2 regions of the Paenibacillus nanchangensis genome follow, and region 2 is predicted to be linked to the other one. Evidence: riboswitches for the same ligand, from Rfam matches in the RefSeq annotation. Region 2 holds a riboswitch; the other holds the start of a gene.
The links. Region 2 has a riboswitch for cobalamin ahead of ACE6ED_RS19790 (S-layer homology domain-containing protein). Riboswitches for the same ligand answer to the same signal wherever they lie in the genome.
Positions count from the first base shown of each region.

Region 1 (12,088 bases), on a different contig from region 2:
GTAAAAGAAAATGCCCTCCAAAATCAGGTCGGCCACAAGCGCCCGGAAAAACGTCTGCGGCGACTGCTCGTCGCGGAATTCCTGATAGATCTCCGAGATAAAACGGTTGCGGTCGAGCAGCACCGGATCATGCTTCCAGTATTCAAAAATTTCCTTCTGTTCGCTTTCGGATACAATGGAAGACAGCACGTAGGAATAAGACTGGTTATGCACAACCTCCTGCTGTCCGATGATCGCGGAAATGGCCTCCAGCGAGGAGTCGGTAAAATAACGTTTTACATCGCCTACAAACATCGTCTGCATCGAGTCAAGCACAGCCAGCAGGGAGATGTTGATCTTGAAAGTACGCTGCTCCTCCGGGTCCAGCCGGGGGAACTGCTGCGCATCCTTCGACATCGGAATTTCGTCGGCGATCCAGTGGTTGAGCAGCAGCACTTTGTACAGCTTGTACATATGCGGCATCCGGATGTCGTTCCAGTTCAGAATACCGGAGCATTCACCTTCGATAATCCGGGTCGATTGGTTAGGGGCTTCCGTGTTAAAAATCTTTTGCAGCTGCATGTTCAGCTCACACTCCTTCGATTTGCTTACGTATCTTCTACTTGCTTACGTATATATGGCGTACGGGTTAGCTTGCGCACGATTCGCATTCTTCGATCGTCAGCGCCCGGCTGCGTACGTAGTAGGTCGATTTCAAGCCGGCTTTCCAGGCATGCAGATGCAGCTCCAGGAACTCGGTTGCTTTAATGTCAGGACGAACGTACAGGTTGAAGCTTTGGCCTTGGTCCACATGGCGCTGACGGGCTGCAGCCATGTCAATGGACCAGTGCTGGTCGATCAGGAACGCCGTCTTGTAATACCAGATGGTTTTGTCGGACAGGTCCGGCGCAGGGTTAGCGATTTTGTAAGTCGTCTTCTCCTCGTAGGACAGCAGCTCGTACAGCGGATCAATGCTGGCCGTCGAACCGGCGATAATCGAAGTCGAACCGTTTGGCGCGATTGCGAACATCCAGGCGTTGCGGACTCCGTCCTTGGCAACCTGCTGCTGCAGCTCCCGCCACTGCCCGGCCGTTACGAACTCGCCTTCGCGGTCGCCGGTTGTGTAGCCGCGGCTTGTGAAGTAAGCGCCATTCTCCCAATCGGAGCCAGCGAACTTCGGATAACGGCCTTTTTCGCGGGACAACTCCATGCTGGAGCGGACGAGCAGGTAATTGATGTATTCGTACAGATTGTCGTTATATTTAACCGCCTCTTCGGATTCCCAGCGGATGCCTTCAAGCGCCAGCAGGTGATGCAGGCCGAAGGTGCCGAGTCCGACAGCGCGGTATTGGCTGTTTGTGTACTGCGCCTGCAGCACTTCGATATTGTTGATGTCGATAACGTTGTCGAGCATCCGGACCTGAATTGGAATCAGGCGCTCCAGCACTTTGTCCGGCACGGCGCGCGCCAGATGGATGGAGTTCAGGTTGCAGACGACGAAATCGCCGGGGATTTTGGAAATCACGATCCGGGTTTGTCCGTCCTTTGTGACCAGTTCTTCTTGCTCCACAACCGTTGCCGACTGATTTTGCATAATTTCGGTGCACAGGTTGGAGGAGAACACCATACCCGCATGGCGGTTCGGGTTCGCCCGGTTAACCGTATCGCGGTAGAACATGTACGGCGTACCGGTCTCCAGCTGCGATTTCATAATCCGCTTCATGATGTCGATTGCCGGCACCGTGATGCGGGAGAGCTCCGGATGCGCCGACGCTTCGGCGTATTTGTCGCGGAAGCTGCCTTGGCCTGGCGTCTCATCGTAGAAGTCTTCCAGACCAAGCGCGCGGCCGGAGGCGTCTTTCCAGCCCATCACTTTTTTCACTTCATGCGGGCAAAACAGATTCCATTGTCCGCGGGCTTCCACCGCCTCCATGAACAGGTCGGGCAGGCAGACGCCGTGGAATACGTCATGCGCGCGCATCCGCTCGTCGCCGTTGTTCAGCTTCAGGTCGAGGAACGCCAGGATGTCTTTGTGGAAAACATCCAGGTACACGGCGACCGCGCCTTTGCGTGTGCCAAGCTGGTCGACGCTGACGGCGGTGTTGTTCAGCTGGCGGATCCAGGGGATGACGCCGGAGCTTGTATTTTTATGTCCGCGGATGTCGGAGCCGCGGGCGCGGATTTTGCCGAGATATACGCCGATGCCGCCGCCCATTTTGCTCAGACGGGCTACGTCGGTGTTGGAATCAAAAATGCCTTCAAGCGAATCGTCGACCGTGTCGATGAAGCAGCTGGAGAGCTGTCCGGCCACTTTTTTACCGGCATTGGACAGGGTAGGCGTTGCGGCGGTCATATAGATATTGCTCATCGCCCAATACGCTTCTTTGACCAGCTCCATCCGCTTGTCTTCCGGTTCCTGGTGCATCAGGTACATGGCGATAACCATATATCGCTCCTGCGGCAGCTCCATCACCCGGCCGTCAAAATCATGCGCCAGGTAGCGTTCAGTCAACGTCAGCAGGCCGATGTAGTCGAACAGCAGGTCGCGGGAAGGTTCAATGCAGGCGCCAAGCTCGTTGATCTGCTCTTGGGTGTAGCAGGAGAGCAGTTCTTCGCGGTACACGCCTTTTTTGACCAGCTCGGAAATGAGCGGATACAGATCCCCGTAAGGTGCTTCGGGATAGGCTTTGTAACGGCGGCTGACGGCGGCTTTTTTATAAAGCGAAGTCAAAAGCGACCGGGCCGCGGCGAACTTCCAGTTCGGTTCTTCTTTGGTGACGAGCTCCAGCGCGCTCATGGTGAACGCATTGCTGATTTCCTCGCCGCTGACTTCGTCCCGGCGCAGCTTGGACTTCACACCCCGCAGCAGCGTTTCTTTGTTCAGGTTGTCGAGGCCGTTCAGAACACGGTCGGCATAAACGGACAGGCGGGTTTCGTCAAAAGCAAGCTGACGGTTATCGGGTTTGACTACGAGTTGTGGCATAGGGATCGCTTCCTTTCCGGACGGGAGATTATAGGGTGATGCAGTGAGATTATAGAATGATGCGTTATTGTGAATTTGCAATATCAAAAATTGATGTATTAGATGAACGGAATACCCTCCGTCCGTTAGACGGGGGAGGGTTCCCATAATACGATGTCGTCTGTGCCGTTGCCGAGCGTGGCCCGGACATCGATGATCCGCTGATTCGAGCTTCCGCGGTAACGGAGGGTCGTATCCTTCAGCGCTTCAACAAACCGGCCGTCAATCAAAACGTCGCAGCGTTCCAGCAGCTGCCGCTCGGGCTTGTCCGTCATGGCGGACAGTTCTTCAAACGTATAGCCCGTATAACCCCAGACGGAGCAGCCGGGCACTTTTTGCAGCAGCTTGTCCACAAATCCGGCAGCTTCTCCGGCGGAAAAAAACGGGTCTCCCCCGGCCAGCGTAATGCCGTCCAGCAGCGGATTGGCGGCAATGTCTTCGATGATTTCCGCTTGGCGTTCCACCGTGAACGGCTCGCCGTAGCGGAAATTCCAGGTCTCCGGATTGAAGCAGCCGGGGCAGCGGTGCCGGCATCCGCTTAAAAAGATGACGGCCCGCAGCCCTTCGCCTTCATTAATTGATTCCGGGTAATAACCGCACAAATTCATAGATGTTTGACCCGGTCCCGGACTTCGGCCTGCTTGGCGGCGTTAAAGCGGGTCTGGTAATCCCCGGTCAGGTAACCGGTCACCCGGCGCAGCCGCCGGATATGGACTTCGGATTCATGTTTGCCGCAAGACGGGCAGTTTGAGCCGATAACCCCTTCATGCCCGCAGGCGGAGCAGCGGTCGATCGGATGGTTGATGCTGAAATAGCTGATGCCTTGATCAAGCGCGTAACGAATGATTTTGACAAAAGCCGACGGGTTGCTCCGCGCATTTCCGTTCAGCTCGACGTAGGAAATGGCGCCGGCGTTGCACAGGTCGTGGAAAGGCGCCTCCAGGCTGATTTTCCGCGCGGCTCCCAGCGTATGATAGACCGGGACATGGAACGAATTTGTGTAGTACTCGCGGTCGGTCACACCCGGAATCGATCCGTATTCCTTGCGGTCGATTTTGGTGAACTTGCCGGACAATCCTTCCGCAGGCGTGGCGAACAGCGTAATATTCAGATCCAGCTCTTCGCTTTTGCGGTCGCAGTATGCCCGCATATGCCGGACAATGGCGAGCGCTTTGCCGTATACCGTCTCGTCTTCGGCGTGATGCCGGCCGTACATTGCCTTCATGCATTCGGCGATTCCGATAAATCCGATCGACAGGCTGCCGTGCTTCAGCAGATCGCCAACCTGATCGTCGGGACCCAGATGCTCGCCGCCTTCCCAGACGCCTTCGCGCATCATGAAGTCGGACGCCTTCGCTTTTTGAGCGGCCTGGATCCGGTAGCGGTGCAGCAGCCCGTCCAGTGCGATGTCCATGTAGTAGTCGAGGTCGGCGTAAAAGCCCGCTTCATCCGGAGCGGAGCGGCGGCCCGTCACCGTGCCGTGCTCAATCCCGAGACGTACGAGATTCAGCGTATTAAAGGACAGGTTCCCTTTGCCGGAGCAGCGGTTGCGTCCAAACCGGTCGCCGAGCACGCGCGTACGGCAGCCCATCGTGGCGAATTCCGTGTCGGGATCGGCCGGATCGTAGTATGCCAGGTTCAGCGGAGCGTCCAGGTTCGCAAAATTCGGGTACAACCGGCGCGCCGAGCATTCGGCGGCTTTCACGAACAATTCGTAGTTCGGGTCGCCGGGCTGCTGGTTGATCCCGCTTTTGCATTTGAAGATCTGAATCGGAAAAATCGGCGTTTCGCCGCTGCCAAGCCCGCTCATGGTTGCCGTCAGCAGCGAATCGATGATCAGCTGGCCTTCCGGCGAAGTGCAGGTGCCGTAATTGATGCTTGTGAACGGAATCTGCCCGCCGGCCCGGCTGGACATCGTGTTCAGATTGTGGATCATGCTTTCCGCGCCCTGGAGCGTCTCGGCAGCCGTCTCTTTGGAGGCGTAACGGAAAGACTTGGGATAGCGCTCCGCCAAGTCCTTGCGGCTCATGGAAATGTCGCCGAGTTCCTCTGCCGCCTGTCCTTCTTCAAAATACTCCAGGCCTTTGCGGAAGTATTTGACGAACGATTTTGTCACGTAAGGGGCGAGATCATAATCGATTTTGTTTGCGGATACGCCGCCGTATTGGGCGTTCTGCTGGGATTGAAAAATAATGGCGACCAGCGCCATAGCGGTCATAATCGAATTCGGAGGCCGGACGCTGCCGTTACCCGTATTAAAGCCCTCGCGCAGCAGCTTCTCAAACGGAATAAAAATGCAGTTGGTCGTCCCGATCGCATACTGGTCCAGATCGTGGACATAGACGAAGTTGTCGCGAACGGCTTGAATCAGCTGAGGCGGCATCACGAAGCTCCGTGCGTACCATTTGGCATATTCGCTGCCGAATTTGCTCAGCTTGCCCGAGAAGCTCTCCCCGTTCAGGTTGGCGTTCTCGCGCAGCAGATCCAGATCCCGGCTGTCGATAATATCCCGGCCCAGCCGGATGACTTCCTCCAACAGCTCGTTCGTATAGGCTTGTCCACTCCATGATTTCTCCAGCAGCGTCATGCTACAGCTCTCCTCTCGATAAGTGAATCCCGCATCTGTTCATAAAAAAAGCATCTTCTGCCGGGAGCAGAACATGCCCGTATGCGTATCAAATCTCCCCACCGGGAGATCAAGTTACCGTGATCATCTTATGTAGGTCGCATGCGGACACCTTCCTGTTCCTCGCAGGTATGGATATGCGGTGTCGTCAAAACAGGCAGGTCTCCTGGCTACCCGGCATCTGGTTCGGCGCCTTCCCGAAGGCGATCCTTCAGTGGCTTGTGCCGTCAGATTACGTGTTTGGGGCGGTCTGTTATCCCCAAGCCGTCCGGTTACAGTGGCGGGACCGCAGCGGATTTGCACCGCGTTTCCCTTTTAAGCCTGGACCCTTTATCTAGGGGTCTGGCACCTGTTTCCACTATATTTTGTTGTCGTTAAATAAATTTAACCCAAGATATAGTGTTTGTAAACAGTTTTTTTATCCACCGTCTATCCACCGCCAAACCGGGGTAGTCCACAGTTCATCCACAATTTATCCACAGCCTGTGGGCAAAATATCCACAAGCCATCCCCAAATTGTTTCACACCCCCAGTTATCCCTGTTCTATGGGAGGTGGGACCGTGCCGGATTTGTCACGTAAATGTCGAAATTGCAGCCGTTTGCGAAATGCGGGCGGTGTCGAATATAGGGTTTGATTGTGTCGAGTACAATCTCCGACAAAGTCGGATATATAGAGTGCATACAGCAGGTCCAACAACAGAGTTGGCGATGGCGTAACCGGTTTGTCGCTCCGGCAGCGAACTGGTACAATATAGCTGGGCCTGCCCGAAGGCGGGCGGTTGATTTTGGGGAAGGTAAATTGGAGCATGAGAAACGAGTAAGTGGAGTAAAACGAGGAATGATGTGCTACGTTATATAAGCTGAATTATTGAATGACAGGAAAAAGGAAATGTCACGGAGGCAATTTGGAGCTACAGGAGCCGTAGCACATTTTTTTGAGTTCTCCGTTCCATAAAGATTGAACTGTTGAATACAGGATGGCAGGGATGTCACGGAGGCAATTTGGAGCTGTAGGAGCGGAGCGTTCGCCTTTATTTTCGGATTTCCTCCGTTGAGTAGAATATAAGAAATCCGAAAATAACAGCGGCCGAAAGTCCCAAATTCGCTGCAGTGCCAGCCCTGTTCCGCCTGTATGTCTTCGTTCACTCTATCCGGAACTACCATTGAACTCCGAAAATAATAGTGGGCTAGAAGTTCTGAATTGGCCGCAGTGCTAGCTCCACCTGTCCTTCTTCAGTTCAGTCCATATGAGGAGGAGACGAGCATGGCGATTGCCGAAGTTAGCGTGATCCCGATCGGGACGGGAAGCACAAGTTTAAGCGGGTTTGTGGCGGATATGCAGCGCGCACTGGAAAGCGTGGAGGGAATCACCTACGAATTGACCTCGATGGGGACGATTATCGAAGGACCCTTACCGCGGCTGCTGGCGGCCATTGAGGCGCTGCATGAATCACCATTTGCGGCTGGAGCCCAGCGGGTGTCCACGTCGGTGAAGATCGACGACCGGCGCGACCAGCCTTCAAGCAGCCGACAGAAGCTGGAATCCGTTGCGCGGAAGCTGCAGGCGGAGTAAAGGTGAGGCCAAGCAAGCGGAAGCGGAGCAGGCCTATCAGGCTGTATAACGCAGGGGGCTGGGGGAAACTAACGGAAGTCCGCAAACGGAGGAACATTCCAGGCAAAAAAGGGTTGCGTTTTTGTTCAAACCGAGTATAATAGTTTTTGTTTGACGGAAAAAACATAATAAGCTGGTGTAGCTCAGGGGTAGAGCAACGCACTCGTAATGCGTAGGCCGGGGGTTCAATTCCCTTCACCAGCATCCTCACAAAGTCAAGCAGGGCGCGGTTATCCGAGATATCGGAGGCCGCGCTTTTTTTGTTAAATGACCTCACTTCTAACATTCTTCTAACCTATACTCGAATAAAGTGTTTACTTTGTTATCTGAAACTCTCCTGCAAAGGCCTAATTGCTTGAGCTCACCGTGCAGTCTGCGGGAGAACAACACGCTTTTATGCCGCTGCTCGCCTTCCCGCAATTCATAGACTCCCAACAAAAAACAAAAAACAAAAAACAAAAACGAACCCTTTTTCCATCGGGCGACAATATAGGGTGTAAGCTGCTTACTCAGGAGGGCCCTCTGAATGCAAAGTGAATCGATGTACGACGTGCTCACAAAAATGATGGAAGGAGATCAGCAGGCGTTTCATACGTTGTATGATGCCACCTATAAGGATGTTTACCGGACTGTCTCTTTTCTGGTGGATCATCCGCAGGATCGCGAAGATATTATGAATGAGATCTACATGCAAATGTGGACCTCGCTTCCTAACTACGATCCGAATCGTCCTTTCCACTTCTGGCTGCACGGCTTGGTTATCCGGCAAGTGCAAAGATTCCGGACGAAAAGCTGGAGGAGATTCCGAATTTTTGAACGTATCCGTGCCTTTTCCCGGGAAGAGCATCATTGGGATCAGCCTACGATGGGGACGGATGGGACAGACCCCGAGATATCGAGGGCCATGCACAAGCTGACCGATAAACAGCGAACGGTGATCATCCTCCGCTTTTACCACGACTATACGCTGGCGGAGATTGCGGCATTACTCGATATTCCGCTGGGTACAGTCAAGTCCAGATATCATGCCGGCCTGCAGCTGCTTAGAAAACAATTGGGAAATCTCCCATTGGAAAGGAAGGAAGAGAACAATGCCTATTGAAAATCAAATCAGCGAATACCTGCACCAAAAGGCAGAGACGATGGAATGTCCCCCGGCTGTTTCCAAACGAATCGAACAATCTTATTCTCAATACGTCCAACAGAAAAGGAGCAAAAAAACAATGAAAAAACGATTGATCGGCAGCATCGTTGCTGCAGCAATTATGATTCCAACCGCGGCATTCGCGGCACCTCCCCTGATTGAAATGCTTACGAGAACACCGATGACAGCCAAAGAAGTCAAGATGGATGCGGTTGGCCAAGTAGCGCTAGAAAAGTTGTATCGCTCTTATCCGGAAACCAAGTCATTTGAAATCATCGACGCCAGCCGGCTTGGAGGAGACCCTGCGAATGCAAGTAAGGGAAAAGCCATTCAAACAAGCATCGTGCTGCAGGAAAAGGGAGCTCACGGCAAAAAGATCCGGCTTGATTTGAACGCCGCGGGTGGAATCGAACATGTGAACCAAGAAAATTGGGAGCCTCAGAAGAAACCGGTCATCTCCTTAACCGATCAAGAAATCAAATTGAAAGTAGATGATCTCATTAACAAACTGTACGGCAGCTCCAGTAAGTACGAGTTTAGCATGGAGACGATGCAGAGTCCGGACAAAAAAATACTTATATTGAACTACACCGAAAAGGGATCAAAAACACCGTTTTATCAGGCGTCCGTTGAAGGGAATACGATCAGCGTTTCTCTGATCGGAGGCGGCCCGGCTGCATCCGTAGAAGGCTTTTTCACGACAAACGGCAAGCCTGACTATTATGCGGATGACTTTTTAAACGATGAAAAGCTCTTTGCTTTACTTGACATGAGTCCAGAAGACTTGAAACAAGAATTGGCAAAGGGGGCATCGGTCGTCGAGATCGCTGCATCTAAAAAGATTTCCAAACAACAAGTTGTGGACATAATCGCAACTACGCAGGCAAAAAAACAAATCCAAGGCGATCCGAATGGTGAAGCTGCTGTTGACGATCATACGCTGGAACAATTGAAACAGGCTGTTGAACCCAAAGTATTGCAAATGATTGAACACAAAACGGAAACGCCTTGGTAGGAGGAGATTTTGGGGCTGTTCCCCCTGCCAGCCAGACAGTAAACTTCATTACAACTGCTAAAGTGTATGGTGTTTGCTACAGTTAAATAAAACGCAATAAACGAAACAAAGAAAGCTTCAGGCTGATTCATCTGGTCTGAAGCTTTCTTTTCGTTTGTCAGCTAGTGTGGAATTTCTTAGCCTACAGAAGGTGGAGGACAACATCTTGGTGCTTTCCAGCAATTACAAGAGCAGACATCCTCACGTTTTCGGGAATTACGCCGATAAATGAAGAGTGTGCATTTGTGCAAATAAGACTAGGAAATAAGTTTCATTTATGGAAGCTGTTATACACCGACAAACATAAACACCGTGCACGTTGGTGAAGTTGGCGGATAGGCTTAGTACATAAAATAGTACAAAATTTCGTTGGTAATGTGCTGACAATGCGGGGGGACATGTAATGAAAAAACAGCTGAAAACGATGCTTTCGCTGGCATGTTTATTTATGGTGATGGGATGTTCGACTTCCCAGGAAACACAGCAAGCAACCAAAATCTCATTGCTGAATTCCAAAACCGAAATAACAGCTCAGATGGAAGAAATGGCGAAACAATACAACCAAGAGCATCCCGGAGTCACTTTAGAGATCATAACCGCACCTGCGGGGACTTCCGGTTATCAAAAACTGATGTCGATGTACGGCTCGGGGAGTCCAGCAACCATGTCGATGCTCGATCCGGGCGACGCACAGCAGTTTCTGGATAAAGCTGTTGATTTGAGTAATGAGAAATGGGTGGCGGAAACAATCGACAACGGACTGGACGCCATGAAAAAAAATGAAGCCGTGCTTGGCTTTCCCTTTGCAGTAGAGGGCTACGGGTTAATTTACAACAAGAAAGTGCTCGATCAGGCGATCGGGGGCTCTTTTGACCCTTCTTCGATAAAAAGCAGAAACAGTTTGGACCTGTTAATGACAAAGGTTAAGGAGTCGGGTGCAGAACCCGTTATGCTTTCACCGATGGATTGGTCATTAGGCTCCCATCTTTTAACGGTGTCTTACGCTGCTCAGCCCGGCGGTTTTTCCAAGCTGGTTAAGGACATGCAGAGTAATTCCATCAATCTGTCCCACAACGCGGTAATGACCGGATGGGTTCAAACTTTGGATTTGCTCAAAACAAACAACATCAATAAAAATTCCTTTATGAACAGTACCATGGAAGATGGAGCCAAGGCTTTGGGAGAAGGAAAAGTAGGGCTGTGGTTTATGGGCAACTGGGCTTGGGACGGAATCAAAAACAGTGATAAAGCCAACGGGGAGTATGGTTTCTTGCCGCTGCCGTTAAACAACAATGAAAATGATCCGGTTAACTCTAAGATCACAGTGGGTGTAACCAAATATATATTCATCGACTCAACCGCTACCACGCCTGAGCAGCAGGAAGCAGCCAAAAAGTTTCTAAACTGGCTTGTATTCGAAAAGTCCGGACAAGAGTTTCTGGTCAATAAAACCAACACGATCCCTGCGTTCAAAAATAATACTTTAGAACCTGCCGATCCTTTGGGGAAATCGATCAAGGCGTATATTTCTGCAGGAAAAACGCTGCCGTTTATGACCACTCTTCCTCCCGATCATTGGGCCATAACCGGTGCTTCTATTCAAAGCTACATCCGCGGTAAGATCGATCCGGCCGAGCTGCTGCGTCAAATACGCATTTACTGGAAAGCCCAACGCTAACAGCGAGATCGGACATAGGGGGAGAAACGGTGTTTAAATTAACGTTAAAGAAAAAACTGATTGGCGCGGCGCTCGTATTGGTTATCGTTTTGTCACTATCGAGTGTAATGGGCATCATAAAAATGTCGGAAATGGGCCGGGCCTCGGATCATGTCAATAACCGCTCATTGCCTGCGCTTATTCTTCTTCAGGGAATGGACAAGCAGATTACGGAAATCGACAGACTCACCGTCCGGATGATTCTCGCAGAGGACCCGGAAGCCCGGAAGAAAGATCAGGAGGAACTGGCAAAAGCGATCAAGTCCATGGAAGAAAGCGTAGACCAATATCAGAGTTATACCTCCACCGTAGAGGAAAAAGAGTTGTTTACCAACTTTTACGGCCAATGGGCGATGTATCTGCGATATTTAAACGTGGTTTCCGCAGCGATGGAGGAAAATGACAAAGTCATGGCAACCATGATCGTTCATGGAAATACAGCCATTTACCAAACCGCATTGGACAACGTTAATCAACTGAGGGCTCTTAACGAGCAGTACGCCACGGATGCGGCAGACCTATCGAACCGTTCGTACCAGTCAGGCAAAATATTAATGATTTCCTTGACCCTCATCAGTACGATTCTTGGAATCGTCGGTTCGCTTTTATTGGCCCAATCGTTTACGAAACCGATACTAAAAATTGTGGAGCAGGTGAAGCTGGTAACCAAGGGGAACCTGCAGGTCGAACCTCTTCAGATACGGTCCAAGGATGAGGTTGGAGAACTGGCGGCGGATTTTAATGTCATGTGCGAGTCGCTGAGTAATCTGTTAAAAGAGGTGGTGGAGAACTCGCTGCTGGTAGCCTCCACAGCAGAGCAGCTGACGGCAAGTGCGGAGCAGACAAGTACAGCCTCCGAGCAGATCGCTATAAGCGCTACTTCAGTCGCGGAAGGATCGCAAACACAGCTTGCGGGTATAGCCGAGACGTTGA
Region 1 is NZ_JBHOFD010000020.1:68,202-80,289, reverse strand. It holds gene ACE6ED_RS16960 (ribonucleotide-diphosphate reductase subunit beta) at 1-561, opposite strand, end outside; gene ACE6ED_RS16955 (ribonucleoside-diphosphate reductase subunit alpha) at 629-2,962, opposite strand; gene nrdG (anaerobic ribonucleoside-triphosphate reductase activating protein) at 3,088-3,609, opposite strand; gene ACE6ED_RS16945 (anaerobic ribonucleoside triphosphate reductase) at 3,606-5,588, opposite strand; cobalamin riboswitch at 5,767-5,995, opposite strand; gene ACE6ED_RS16940 (MTH1187 family thiamine-binding protein) at 6,893-7,201, shown strand; tRNA gene ACE6ED_RS16935 (tRNA-Thr) at 7,373-7,444, shown strand; gene ACE6ED_RS16930 (sigma-70 family RNA polymerase sigma factor) at 7,767-8,342, shown strand; gene ACE6ED_RS16925 (hypothetical protein) at 8,332-9,399, shown strand; gene ACE6ED_RS16920 (ABC transporter substrate-binding protein) at 9,842-11,116, shown strand; gene ACE6ED_RS16915 (methyl-accepting chemotaxis protein) at 11,146-12,088, shown strand, end outside.
Region 1: linked by a shared signal. The riboswitch ahead of ACE6ED_RS16945 (anaerobic ribonucleoside triphosphate reductase) and the one ahead of ACE6ED_RS19790 (S-layer homology domain-containing protein) in region 2 are both predicted to bind cobalamin.

Region 2 (12,088 bases):
TTCGCGCGGTGCGGCGAATCCGTCTACGGATAGCACACGCCGTCCGCGTGGGGGAAGCAGCCGGGGATTTTAAGACCCGGCTGCCGGCAGGATCGTTGGCTGCGGCCGGGCGCGAAATTGGCTGCTGGGAGCGGCATGACGGCGGGATCGGTTGCAGAACGATGACGGGACCGGTGCAAGCGGCATGGCTGCGGAATCGATCGCAGGACCGGCGGCAGAACGATGACGACACCAGCCGCAAGGAGCGGCATGGCGGCAGACTCGGCCGAAGAGCGGTATAACGGCTGAACCGGCCGCAGGCGGCGCATGGCTGCGGCGGCCGGGCGGGCTTACGCATAGAGTGATAGGAGGATCTTGACGATGAACTACGCAGAAGAGAACGGTCTTCCGGAAATCAGCGAGGTCACTTCCCGGGTGGAGGACCGCGTCTGTACGCTGCGCTGGCGCTGGCCGGACGGCGTGCAGGCTGTATGCATCCGCAAAGCTCCGGCGGAGGAAACGGACGATTCCTGCAGCCCTCCGCCCGGCCTCAGGTTGTACACCCGGGAAGAATACAAAGCGAACAACGGTTATCACGACCGGCTGGATGAAATCGGGCTGGTCGCTTATACCGTGTACGTCCGCCTGGAGACGCCGTCAGGCGTGGTCCTGGTCCGGCAGAGGAACGAACACAACCGGATTGTAGTCAGCGCGGGTAAAGCGCGGATTTTTTATTCGATTCAATATAAACGAGCCTTGTTCCAGAAACGCCAGTCGGTACATATGCAGATCCGGGCGGAAGTTCCCGTGCCCAAGGAAGCGCTCTGCTACGTTAAAAAGAAAGGCGGCATCCCCGCCGGCAAGGAAGACGGCACGCTTTATCCGTTCGTCCGGGATTTTGATCCCGGGCGGAACGAGCTTCCGCCGGTGGAGATCGGACGGGAGGACCGAATCCGGATCTTTTTTACGGACGGCCCGAAATACGGCCGGTTTTTTGAACTGGTGCCGGAGTAGGTCAGAGTACCCTGCCGCCGCGGCGGTCAGGTCCGCGGGCTTAGGTCCGTTTAGTTGTCGCTCGCAAATACGGGTCGTCCGCTCCTGGCGGCGCCCCCGTTTTTTTGGAGGAGGAACCGAAGATGTCTTTTTTTAACCGCTTCAAGAAAAAAAATCAACCCGAACCGCGCCCCTTGTTCTACGATATCGTATGCCCTTACTGCTTCAGCAAATTCGCGCCGGAGGAAGTGGTGTTCCGGGCGATGCACAGCCGGGAAGACGACGAGAATTATGCTCTCGGCGAAGACGAGGCGCTTAATAAGTACCGCGAACGTTTTGGCCTCGATTCGGTTGGCGATGTGGAAGCCATTATCCGTCCAAGCGATATTCCGGAGGAATATCACCACTATACGGACCATGTGCTGGTTGGCTTAACCGACCGTTACGGCGTGCTTACCCGGCGGCGGTTGTGTCCGTTCTGCCACAACGAGCTGCCGATTACGGCGGGCAAGGTGCCGAGCAACATCATTTCGATCATCGGCGCTTCCCAGGTGGGCAAGTCGGTGTACATGACCTCATTGATTCATACACTTCAGCATACAACGGCGGGCCACTTCAATGCGGCGTGCATGCCGCTGAATGCGGAGATCAGCCGCAAATTCCGGACACTGTATGAGGAGCCGCTATTCGAGCGGGGTGATCTCCTGGCTTCCACCCAAAAGGAGAAGATGCAGGAGCCGTTTATTTTCCAGTTCGTTTTTAAGGATGAGGAGAAACCTCCGCTGACACTGGTTTTTTTTGATGTGGCGGGCGAAGGTATGGTCGATCAGGACTATCTTGGTCTGCATGGCCAGCATATCCGTAATTCGGCGGGGATTTTGTTTATGGTCGATCCGCTGCAGATCCGTTCGGTCCGGGACAAAATCCGCATTAACCTGGGCGACCGTCCGGGCGAGTGGGTGTCGCAGTATGATGAACCGCGCGATGTGGTGCTGACGCTGTTTGGCGATTTTATCGCCTACCAGGAGAAAAGCAAAACCGATATCCCGACAGCCGTTGTACTGACCAAAAGCGACATGCTCCATTCGCTGAAGGACGAAGACGGGGAATACATCAAATCGAACAGCAATGTGTTCAACAATTATGTGCACAAAAACCGGTTGAACCTGAACGAAATCGAAAACATCGACGGCGAAATCCGCCGTTTCATCGGCAGAGTCGACCGTCCGTTTAAGGACACGATGGATGTGTATTTCTCGAATACAGGGTATTTTGCGGTGTCCGCGCTCGGCAGTAATCCGGTGAATCAGAAGCTGGAGGGAGTTGTCAGCCCGATCCGGGTGGACGAGCCGTTCCTATGGCTGCTGCATAAGCTGAAATTCATCGAGGGGAGCGACGGACTGTGAACCGTTCGGAGGCGGCGGGAATCCGCCAGCAGATGTATACCCGCGCGCGCAGCGGGGTGTTCCGTACGGCCGAAGGCTTTGATACGGTAGCGAAGTCGGACTCTCTGGACAATACGTTTATCAAAAAAACGCTGCATCCGTTCTGCGTCTACGACGCGCCCGCGGAGCTTACGGCCCGGGGGGAAAAAGACGAGTCGCGTTATCCGGCTGCGCTGCATTTGTTCCACGCGGAAAACGGCGACACGGTCATCGGCCGCAGCGTGTATGTGGCGACGGATTTCACCGGCCTGCGCAGCGCGTTTTTTACGCATAACTTCATTGTTCCGGCTTCCCGGACGGACGAGATCGTTCACAAGTTCGGGGAGTGGCTGCATGCGGATTTTGCCGGCGGCTACGCCGGAGAGCCGGGCGGGACGCTGCCCGAGCTGGAGTCGGTTCCGGTCCGCAAGGACTGGAGCCGTCCGGACCCGTTAGCAGTGCTTCAGCCGCTAGGGGTGGACGAAACCCGGTTCAAAGCGCTGCTGCAGGCGGCGATGGCGTCGGTAGCCGGCAAAAAGAAAATGTACGTTACACTGGACGTTCCGGTAGAGGAACTGTCAGAGCGGGCGGCCGGGCTGACGGAGGTGCTGTTTGCCGCGCTGCCGTTTGAGTACCGGCGCAGACTTGGCGTGCTGACTTACGCGAACGAGCCGCAGAGCCGGAAGTTCATCCATTTGACCTTTGTAGAGAAGGGCGCACTGCGGCCCGGGGACCGGGCGACGGAAAAGGACTTTTTATTTGATTTTGCCGCCGGGCGGATGGTGAATGTCGATTTTGGCGAGACAAACGCGGGATATGCCGATTTTGCCTGGCGGATGCTGGAGAGCGGACGGACCGAAAAAATTGCGGACTACGGGCGTTTTGCAGAGCAAATGCTCGCCGGAGGCGGCGGGGAACGCCGGACCGATCCCGGCTTTTACAATGAATTGATCGTTTTTTACGAGATCGAGCAGGGCAGCGAGCGCCGCTATGAGGACAATAAAAGCGGGGTGCTGGCCGGACTGCTGGATTTCTTGTCGGTGCCGGGCGCGCTGGAAACGCGCATTCGGCTGAACGACCTGTTCCTTGAACGCTTCGACCGGGAGTTCGACGCCATCCGGCGGCAGGGGCTGCCCGAGCCGGAGGTGCTTGAGAGTTTCCGGAGATATTATCTGCTGGAAGGGCATAATTACCGCGCAAAAATCGTGGATTATTTCATTAACGCCATGCTGAATGCCGCGGGCGCGGATAGAGACGATCTGCTGGACACGGCCTACGGTATCGCCGAAGGCGAGCCGCTGCTGGCGCAGGCGCTGTTCGGGCGGCTGCTCGCCCAGCCCGTCTTCCGGAAACGGCTGTTTGAGCCTTATGTGGAATCCCGGCTTGCAGCCGCGCCCGATGCGGCCGACCTGGTGTCGCTGATCCGTTACTGGGGGCAGCTGGACCCGGCTGTGCTGGACGAGCCTGCGGTGCATGCCCACGCCGCGGATTATCTGCTGGAGAAGCTGCGCCGGGAAAGCGATCCGGCGGCCGCGGTATCCGCGATGCGGGAAGCGGCGGACAAAGCTGAAAAGACGCTGCGCCGCGGAAGCGCGGGGTATGCCGCCGCGCCGCTGATCCACAGCCTGCTGTCCGCGGCGGACCGCTATCTGCTGTACGCGCTGTCGCTGGATGATATGACCGTGGAGCAGCTGTTTGATCTCGGGTTTGTGCGGATGCCCGCCGAAATGGCGGAATGGCACCCGCCGCTGGACATCGAAGGGCAGCGCAAGGAAAAGGTGCTGCGCACGATGTTCCGCTGGTTTGGCGAAGAAGCGCCGGATGAGCGGATATTCGACGGCCTCACGCCGCAGGAGCTGGATATGGCCCAGCTGCTTGGCCGGCGCTGGCTGCGCGAAGCCCGGTCCGCCGAGCCGTTCGACCGGCTGCCGCTGGCGTATTATCACAGCAGCGGCAGAGAGGAAGGCCCGCTGGACTATGAGGCGCTGCTGGACCATATCCGGTCCAAAGCGGGGGGAAACAAGGATACCGTCTACCGCTTCCTCGCCTGGTCGCAGGACCGCCCTTTGTTTGCGCAGTCGAGGAAAAAGCTGTATCCCGGCTACCGGCGGGCGATCCTGAAGTATTTTGAACGGTATGACAGGGAAGCCTTCAAGGGCCGGGAGTTCCGAAAGGCTTATGCCGATCCGGCAGGCCCGGCGCTGCAGGCTGTATACACCGAAGCGAAAGGGGCGGCGGCTTCGCCGCTTGCACGGTGGATGCGGAAAAACCGATTTCCCGTCCTGATCTCGGGTTCGCTGATTGTGATTGTCCTGATTCTGGCGCTTGTGCTGCAGAATCTGATGAATTCGGACCGCCAAGCGGCGGCGCCGTCTGCCTCCGCTTCGCCGGTCCCATCGGCGGCCGCGGAGGTGGATGCGGCTGAAGTGTATCTCGCTTCCGGGGACTCAGGCGCACCGGAGCTGCTGTTCCGCTTCGCGGGGGCCGGCGACTGCCTGGCGTTCCAGCCGGAGAGCGTAACGGTGCACGGCGCGGCCGGAGAGCCGCAGTCGTACGCCGTGGAGGCGATGTCGGCGTGCGGGGAAGCGCCGGTGCCAAGCGCGGCGGACGGCGGCGGCGCAGGCGGCGATCCGGCGGCTTCCGCCGGTGCCGGTACGGCCTCGCCTGGCGCGACGCCGGACGCGGCCGGCGGGACGGACGCCGGCGGTGACGCGGGCGGCGCGGCAAGTGCAGGTACGGCCGCGGCGGGCGGGAGCGCCGATGGCGCCGGAGCCGGTGACGACGCGGCTGCGGTGACGGCAACGCCTGGCGCGACGCCGGATGCGGCGGACGGCACGGCCGGCGGGCCGGAGGGCACCGCTGCGCCGGAGGGCGCTGGCGCAGACGCTCCGGCAGCCAGCCCGGGCGCGGCAGCCGTATCGCCTTCGCCAGGCGGCGGCGCCCGCTATGACGTCCGGGTGCAGCTGGCCCCGGACGCGAAGCTTGCGGCGGGCGATATGATCACCGCCGACGGCTTTACGCTTCCGCTGCTGGCTGGCCCCGTGCCAGGCGGCGCGGCGCCGGTGACGGACCTGCCGGAAGCGGGCGCGGCGGCAACCGCCTCGCCGGGCGGCGCAGATGATGCGGGCGATGCCGGCGCGGCAAGCCCCGCCCCGTCAGCCTCGCCTGCGGCGGCGGAATAGCAGCCGCAGACTCAGGCGTGTACTAGGCGGAAGCTTGAAATCCAGAAGGCAATCCCCTGCCGGGAGAATCCGGCAGCAGGGATTGCTTTTTATTTTTTGAGGGGAAGAATTGGCGGTGCAGAATAAGCGGGAGAAATTGTAGACAGGGTCCGCAATAATAGCTATGATAAAAAGTAATGAAAATCACATAGCACGAAAAAAGAGGTGCGGACCTCCCACAGGTCCGCTTAAAAGGGAAGCCGGTGCAAATCCGGCGCGGTCCCGCCACTGTGAACGCGGAGCGGCTCTTCCGGTAAGCCACTGTTTCCGGCAAGGAAATGGGAAGGCGAAGAGAGGCGATGAAGCGTGGAGCCAGGAGACCTGCCTCTTTTTGTAACGGTTTTTTATTCTTCGGGGGGTAAGAATGAGAAACGCCCGTACGGTTGTCCGGATTGCAGACCGCAGCATTGGCATGGCTGCGCGCAGGTTCCGGCCGCCAGGCTACGCATTCTTCCGAAACCGCCCTAAGGGCGGTTTTTTTGCCGTTACGTGTGTTGATTAAAGGGAGCCGCAACCTTGTTCAAGTGTCAGCCAAAAACCGGTTCATCAGGCCGGTAGACGGCTCACGCTTGACCGCTCCCGGTGCAGCTGATTAACAGAAAGAGAACCAGTGAGCCCAGGCTGCGGGCCAATCCGCTGGTCAAACTGATGCAAAATCCATGATGGGAAAGAGAGGCTGATTATGAAAAAGCTGTTGACCTCCAGGCCGTTTGCGCTTGGACTGGCTATCCTGATGGTCATTTCGGTGTTGGGAACTTCCCTCGTGCCGAATGGGCGGGCGTACGGAGCGGCGGGAGAGCCGCAGGCATCCGGCGCGAAGGCTGCGGCCGAGCAGGGGACGCTTAAGCAGGCGGCCGATGCCGCTGCCAAATATGTGATCGAGCAAGGCGTTAATTCCGAGTGGGAGGCCATTGCGCTCGCTAAAGGCGGGTATCAAGTGCCGGACTCCTACCGCACGAATTTGGAAACGGCGATTAAAGATGCGGGAGGAAATTACCGGAAAATCACGGATTACGCTCGTATTGCGCTCGCTATTACGGCGATCGGTCAAGATGCGACAAAATTCGCAGGTTATAACCTGATTGAACGCATTTATAATTTCAAAGATATTACGCTGCAGGGCAATAACGGCCCGGTATACAGCCTGCTGGCATTGGACGCGGGACACTACAACGTGCCGGCCGATGCGAAGTGGACAAAAGAGAAAATCCTCGAAACCATCCTCAAGGGACAAAATGAAGATGGAGGGTTTGCTCTTTATGGCACCGTAAGTCAGCCGGATATGACAGCGATGGTGCTGACAGCGCTGTCCAACCATTGGGATCAACCAGAGGTGAAGGCAGCCGGCGAACGTGCGGTCGCCTGGCTGGCGAGCCATCAGCAGCCTCATGGCGGATACGGCACCGATAGCGAAAGCGTATCGCAGACGATTATTGCCTTAACGTCGGTCGGCATTGATCCTGCTGGTCCGCAATTTACAAAAGATGAAGGCAATCTGCTGGACAGACTGATGAGCTTCCGGATGGCAGACGGCGGATTCGCCCACCTTGCGGAGTACGGATCGGACGGTATGGCAACCGAACAGGCGCTTCAGGCGCTGGTTGCCTATCAGCTGTTCAGCGGCGGACAAGGCGGCAAGCTGTACGACTTCAACCAGCCGGTCTCCCAGCAGCCTAAAGTTGCCGCTTCCTTAGCGATTGAAGGTCCAAGCGGCCAACTGGCGCAAGGAGACATTCAGGCGACGACCGCCATGGAGGCGCTTGAACTGCTGGCGGGCAAAGCCGGGCTCGAGCTGAATATTGAGCACCACTCATTTGGCGATTTTGTAAGTGGGATTGGCGGGATTACAGGGGATGACTATTCGTATTGGCTTTTTGCCGTTGTTCGCGGCGGGGAATGGATTTATCCAAGCGTCGGCATGAGCGCTTTCCGTCTCCAAGCGAACGATAAGATCGTTATCTATTTTGGCGGTATGGACACACAGCTGGTCCAATTCGTATCTTATGAACCGGCCCAGCCGGCAGCAGGGGAAACGGTAACCGCGAAGGTTACGCAGATCACCTGGGTGTATAACTCTGCAACCTCCACTTCCGAGCCAAAAATTACGCCTGCTGCCAACGCGAAGGTTGCGATTGCCGGGCAAACGGCTGTTACGGACGCACAGGGAGCGGCTGTATTTACAAACGGATTGCCTGAAGGCAGCCATACGGTAGAGGTTACCGGTTATCGGGAGGGGCAGACGCCGCTTCTGGTAAGAGCTGCTTCTAACGTCACGGTAGCAAAAGCGACTGAAGTGGTCACTTCCCTCTCCATTGAAGGGCCGAATGGCCCTCTTGCAGAAGGAAAGGTAGAGGCATCGACGGTCTTAGAAGCGCTGAAAAAGCTGGCTGCACAGAAACAGCTTAAACTGGACATTATAGAGTATCCGTACGGACCGTTCGTCAACGAAATCGGCGGCGTTGTTGGAGATGGCAGTAACTACTGGAAGTTTGCTGTCCAGCGTAACGGAGAGTGGATTGAACCGAGTGTGGGGATGGGTGCGTTCAAACCCCAGCCAAATGATAAGGTTCTGATTTATTTTGGCGGAGCGGACACACAAATTGTTGATTCGGTCAAAATTGAACCCGGTCAGCCTGTCGCCGGGCAGGACTTCAACGTAGTAGTATCCCAGGTGTATTGGCCGTATGACCCGGTCACTTATGAAAGCAAGAAGGTTGTTACCGCCGCGGCTGGCGCCAAGGTAACGGTTGGCGGCCAAACAGTAACTGCGGATACGTATGGAGCGGCTGCGATCAACGGACTTCCGGCAGGCACGTATGAGCTTACCGTTTCCGGCTTCCGTGAAGGTAAGGTTCCAAGCCTTGTGCGGCACAGCCAGCAGGTAACGGTTGTTCCGGCTCCGGATAACGGGGGCGGACAGCCCGGCGAAAATCCGGGTGAGAACCCTGGCGGCAATCCGGGCACCGGCAATCCGGGCGAGAATCCTGGCGGCAACCCGGGTACCGGCAATCCCGGCGAGAACCCTAATGGAAATCCGGGTACTGGAAACCCGGGTACGGGAACTCCCGGGGAGAAACCGGGCAGCGGCAATCCAGGCACGGGTAATCCGGCACCCAATCCGGCCAGCCAGAGAGTTTCCCTCTCTGTAACCGGCTATGGCGGTGATGTGGTTTACCCGACGACGGAAATCGCCGTACAAACAGGAGCTACGCCGTACAGCGTGCTGAAAGAGCAGCTTGGCGGGCGCGTCGTGTCGACAGGCAGCGGCTCTTCGCTGTATGTCATCTCGATCGATGGCGTAGGGGAATTTGATTATGGTCCAAAAAGCGGCTGGCTTTACTTTGTAAACGGCGTGAAGCCGGGAATCAGTGCCGGTAGCTATACACTAAGCGCCGGAGATGTCGTCGAATGGAGATACACCATTGACGGTGAAACCGGCATGAACGCTCTTGCGAGCGGAGCCGGCGGATCATCCACTCAAGCGGGAACGGTGGCAATTAATGAGAACAATACACTGCCCCTTAACAAAGTAGGCAGAACCACCAGCGTTGCGAACGCAGGTACACCAATGACGGCCGCGCAGGCTGCGGAGCTGGCGAAGACGCTGGCCGGGAATACGGTCGCCGCTTCGAAGGAAATCAGCCCGGGTGCGGCTGCGGTTGTCAAGGACAACATCGGTGAAGTAGAGCTGAACGTGCCGGCAGGTGCGTTAGCCGCAAAAACCACGATCTCGGTGCAGGAGCTGAGTGACAAGCGGGCTGAACTGGCGTCCGCCATTTATGAGTTCACACCAAAAGGTACGAAGTTTGCGAAGCCGGTAGATCTGTCTATCCGGGTGCCGGTCAATACATCTCATCCGGAGAACCTGGCGATGGCCTGGCTGGATGAAGCCGCCGGAAGCTGGATTCCGGTTCCATCCGTGCTGGATGTGAAGACCGGAACGATGACAGGGAAAGTAACCCACTTCACGAAGTTTGCGGTTGTCGACCGCAGCAAGCTGGAGACGGGACGCGCACAGCTGCAGGCGGATATCGCGGCTGCTGTGAAGCGTGTTGCCGCATCGAAGGAACTGAGCGACTGGCAGGCGCTTGCGCTGGCCCGTTCCGGAGCTGCCGTTCCGGCAGCCTATCTAAAGAGCGTGCAGGAGCAGCTTACTGCCAGCAAAGGCGAGTTCCGCAAGGTCACCGATTACGAGCGGATGGCGCTTGCTGTAGCAGCAGCTGGGGGCGATCCTGCCAGCATCGCAGGTTACAATCTGATTGAAAAAATCTACAACAACGCCAATATGACGAAGCAGGGCAGCAACGGTCCGATTTTTGCTTTGACTGTACTGGACAGCGGTAACTACACGGTTCCAGCAAATGCGGCCTGGACCAAAGACCGCCTGATTGACTGGATTGTCAAACAGCAGGGCACGGACGGCAGCTTCGCTTTGACCGCCGGAGAAGGCGGCAATGTGGACATTACGGCAATGGCGGTAGCAGCGCTGGCTCCGCACCGTGAGCGCGCTGACGTGAAGACGGCGGTGGACAAAGCCTTGAACTGGCTGTCTGCTGCGCAGGACGCAAACGGCGGCTTCAAACTTGCCGGCCAGGCCAACAGCGAAAGCGCGGCTCAGGTGCTGATCGCGCTGACGGCGGTTGGCTCCGGCCCGAACGACGCCCGCTTCGTGAAGCCGAACGGAACGCTGCTGAGCAACCTGGCCTCGTTCAAACGGGCTGACGGCGGTTACGCCCATGTGCCTTCCGAGACGGCCAGCAGCGACATCGCCACCGAGCAGGTACTGCTCGCACTGGTATCGTATGAGCGGCTCCTCGCAGGACAATCCGGCGTATACGCTATTGGTACAGACCGTCCGGCCGCGCCGGAAGCAGCTGCATTTGTTTTTGCCGATGAAGCCAAGATTTCGTCTTGGGCCTCGGCAGCCGTTCACGCGGTGTACGGCAAAGGATGGATGGAAGGCGTTGGCGGCGGAAACTTTGCGCCGAAGCAGACGATGACCCGCGCTCAGCTGGCCGCGCTGCTGGTACGCCTGACGAACGAGACGCCATCGGCGTCTGCGGCTTCTGTTTTTGCGGACGTGAAGCAGGATGCATGGTATTATGGATACGTGATGAAAGCCAAAGAATTGGGTTACATCAACGGGATATCGGCAACAGCGTTCAAGCCGAACGCACCGGTCACCCGCCAGGAAATGGCGGTTATGATCACCCGCGCCTTTAAACTGAACGCAAGCAGCACGGAGCCTGCTTACGGGGATGCTGCGAGCATTGCAGCTTACGCCCGCGATGCGGTTCGTGCGGTCAGCGCGAAAGGGATAATGGAAGGTACAGGCGGCCGGTTTGATCCTTCGGGCCAAGTGACCCGGGAGATGGCAGCAGTGATTGCCGACCGGCTGGAATAGTTTTTTTCGCGGAAAGTACAGGTAAGGGGTAATAGTTCAATTACGGAACGGGGGGAGCAGGGGCCTCCGTTCCTTCCCATTTTTGGAGGTGAACCGGATTTATGGCAAGAAAAAAGCTGCAATGGTTATATGCTGCAGGTTTAGCGGCTGTGCTTGTCATCGCGGGCGGTTGTTCGTCCGCTTCGCCTGAGGCGGCTTCAGACACGCCGCGCGAATCGGCTGCGGCTGTCGGCGGCAGCCCGGCTCCGGAGGCGTCGGCGGTGGCGGTGGCGTCACCGGCGCTGCCGACGGCTAGTGATGCGGCGCAGCTAGAGGGCACAGCGGCGCAGCCGGAAGGCGTTGCGGCTCCGGCGGGTGCTTCGCCTGCCGCCCAGGCGGCTGCACCGGCGGAGACGCCGGGAGCGGCTGCCGGAGACAACGCGGCTGCGGCCGCGCCGGCGAATCCGTCGGCAGCTGGAGCCGACGGCAAGGCCGCTTCGGCAGCGCCCGACGCCGGTGCGCAGGCCGCAAGCGCGGCGCCTGCCGGCAGTGCCGGCGCTGCGGCGAAGCCTGCCGCATCCAAGCCGCCGGCGGCGTCTGACGCGGCCCAAGCGGCGAAGCCGTCCGCCAGCGCAAAAAGCGGCGGCAATCCGTCGCCGGGAGCGGCAGCGGCCAAGCCGGCAAGCCCCAAGCCGGCAAGCACAAAGCAGCCGAGCCCACAGCCGAAGCCGTCTGCCGCGCCGCCTGCGCCTGAGCCAGCCGCCCAGCCGGCCAAGCCGGCACAGGCGAATACCGTCACGCTGTCCATTACCGGCAGTAAAGACCACGGCAGCATTTTAGCTCCGACGGTGGTGGAATTTGCAGAAGGCGATACGGTGCTTGATGTGCTGAAAAAGACGACCCGGGAGCATAAAATCCAAATGGAATACCGGGGCAGCAAAGGTTTTGCTTATATTGAAGGAATCGATAATTTGTATGAATTCGACGAAGGGCCTGAAAGCGGCTGGATGTACGCGGTGAACGGCGAGTTTCCGAACAAAAGCGTCGGGGTTTATTCGCTGCAGCCGGGGGATACTGTAGAGCTTAAG
Region 2 is NZ_JBHOFD010000025.1:104,025-116,112, forward strand. It holds gene ACE6ED_RS19765 (vWA domain-containing protein) at 1-73, shown strand, start outside; gene ACE6ED_RS19770 (hypothetical protein) at 48-281, shown strand; gene ACE6ED_RS19775 (beta-mannanase) at 361-993, shown strand; gene ACE6ED_RS19780 (TRAFAC clade GTPase domain-containing protein) at 1,116-2,378, shown strand; gene ACE6ED_RS19785 (GAP1-N2 domain-containing protein) at 2,375-5,578, shown strand; cobalamin riboswitch at 5,764-5,960, shown strand; gene ACE6ED_RS19790 (S-layer homology domain-containing protein) at 6,300-11,021, shown strand; gene ACE6ED_RS19795 (DUF4430 domain-containing protein) at 11,123-12,088, shown strand, end outside.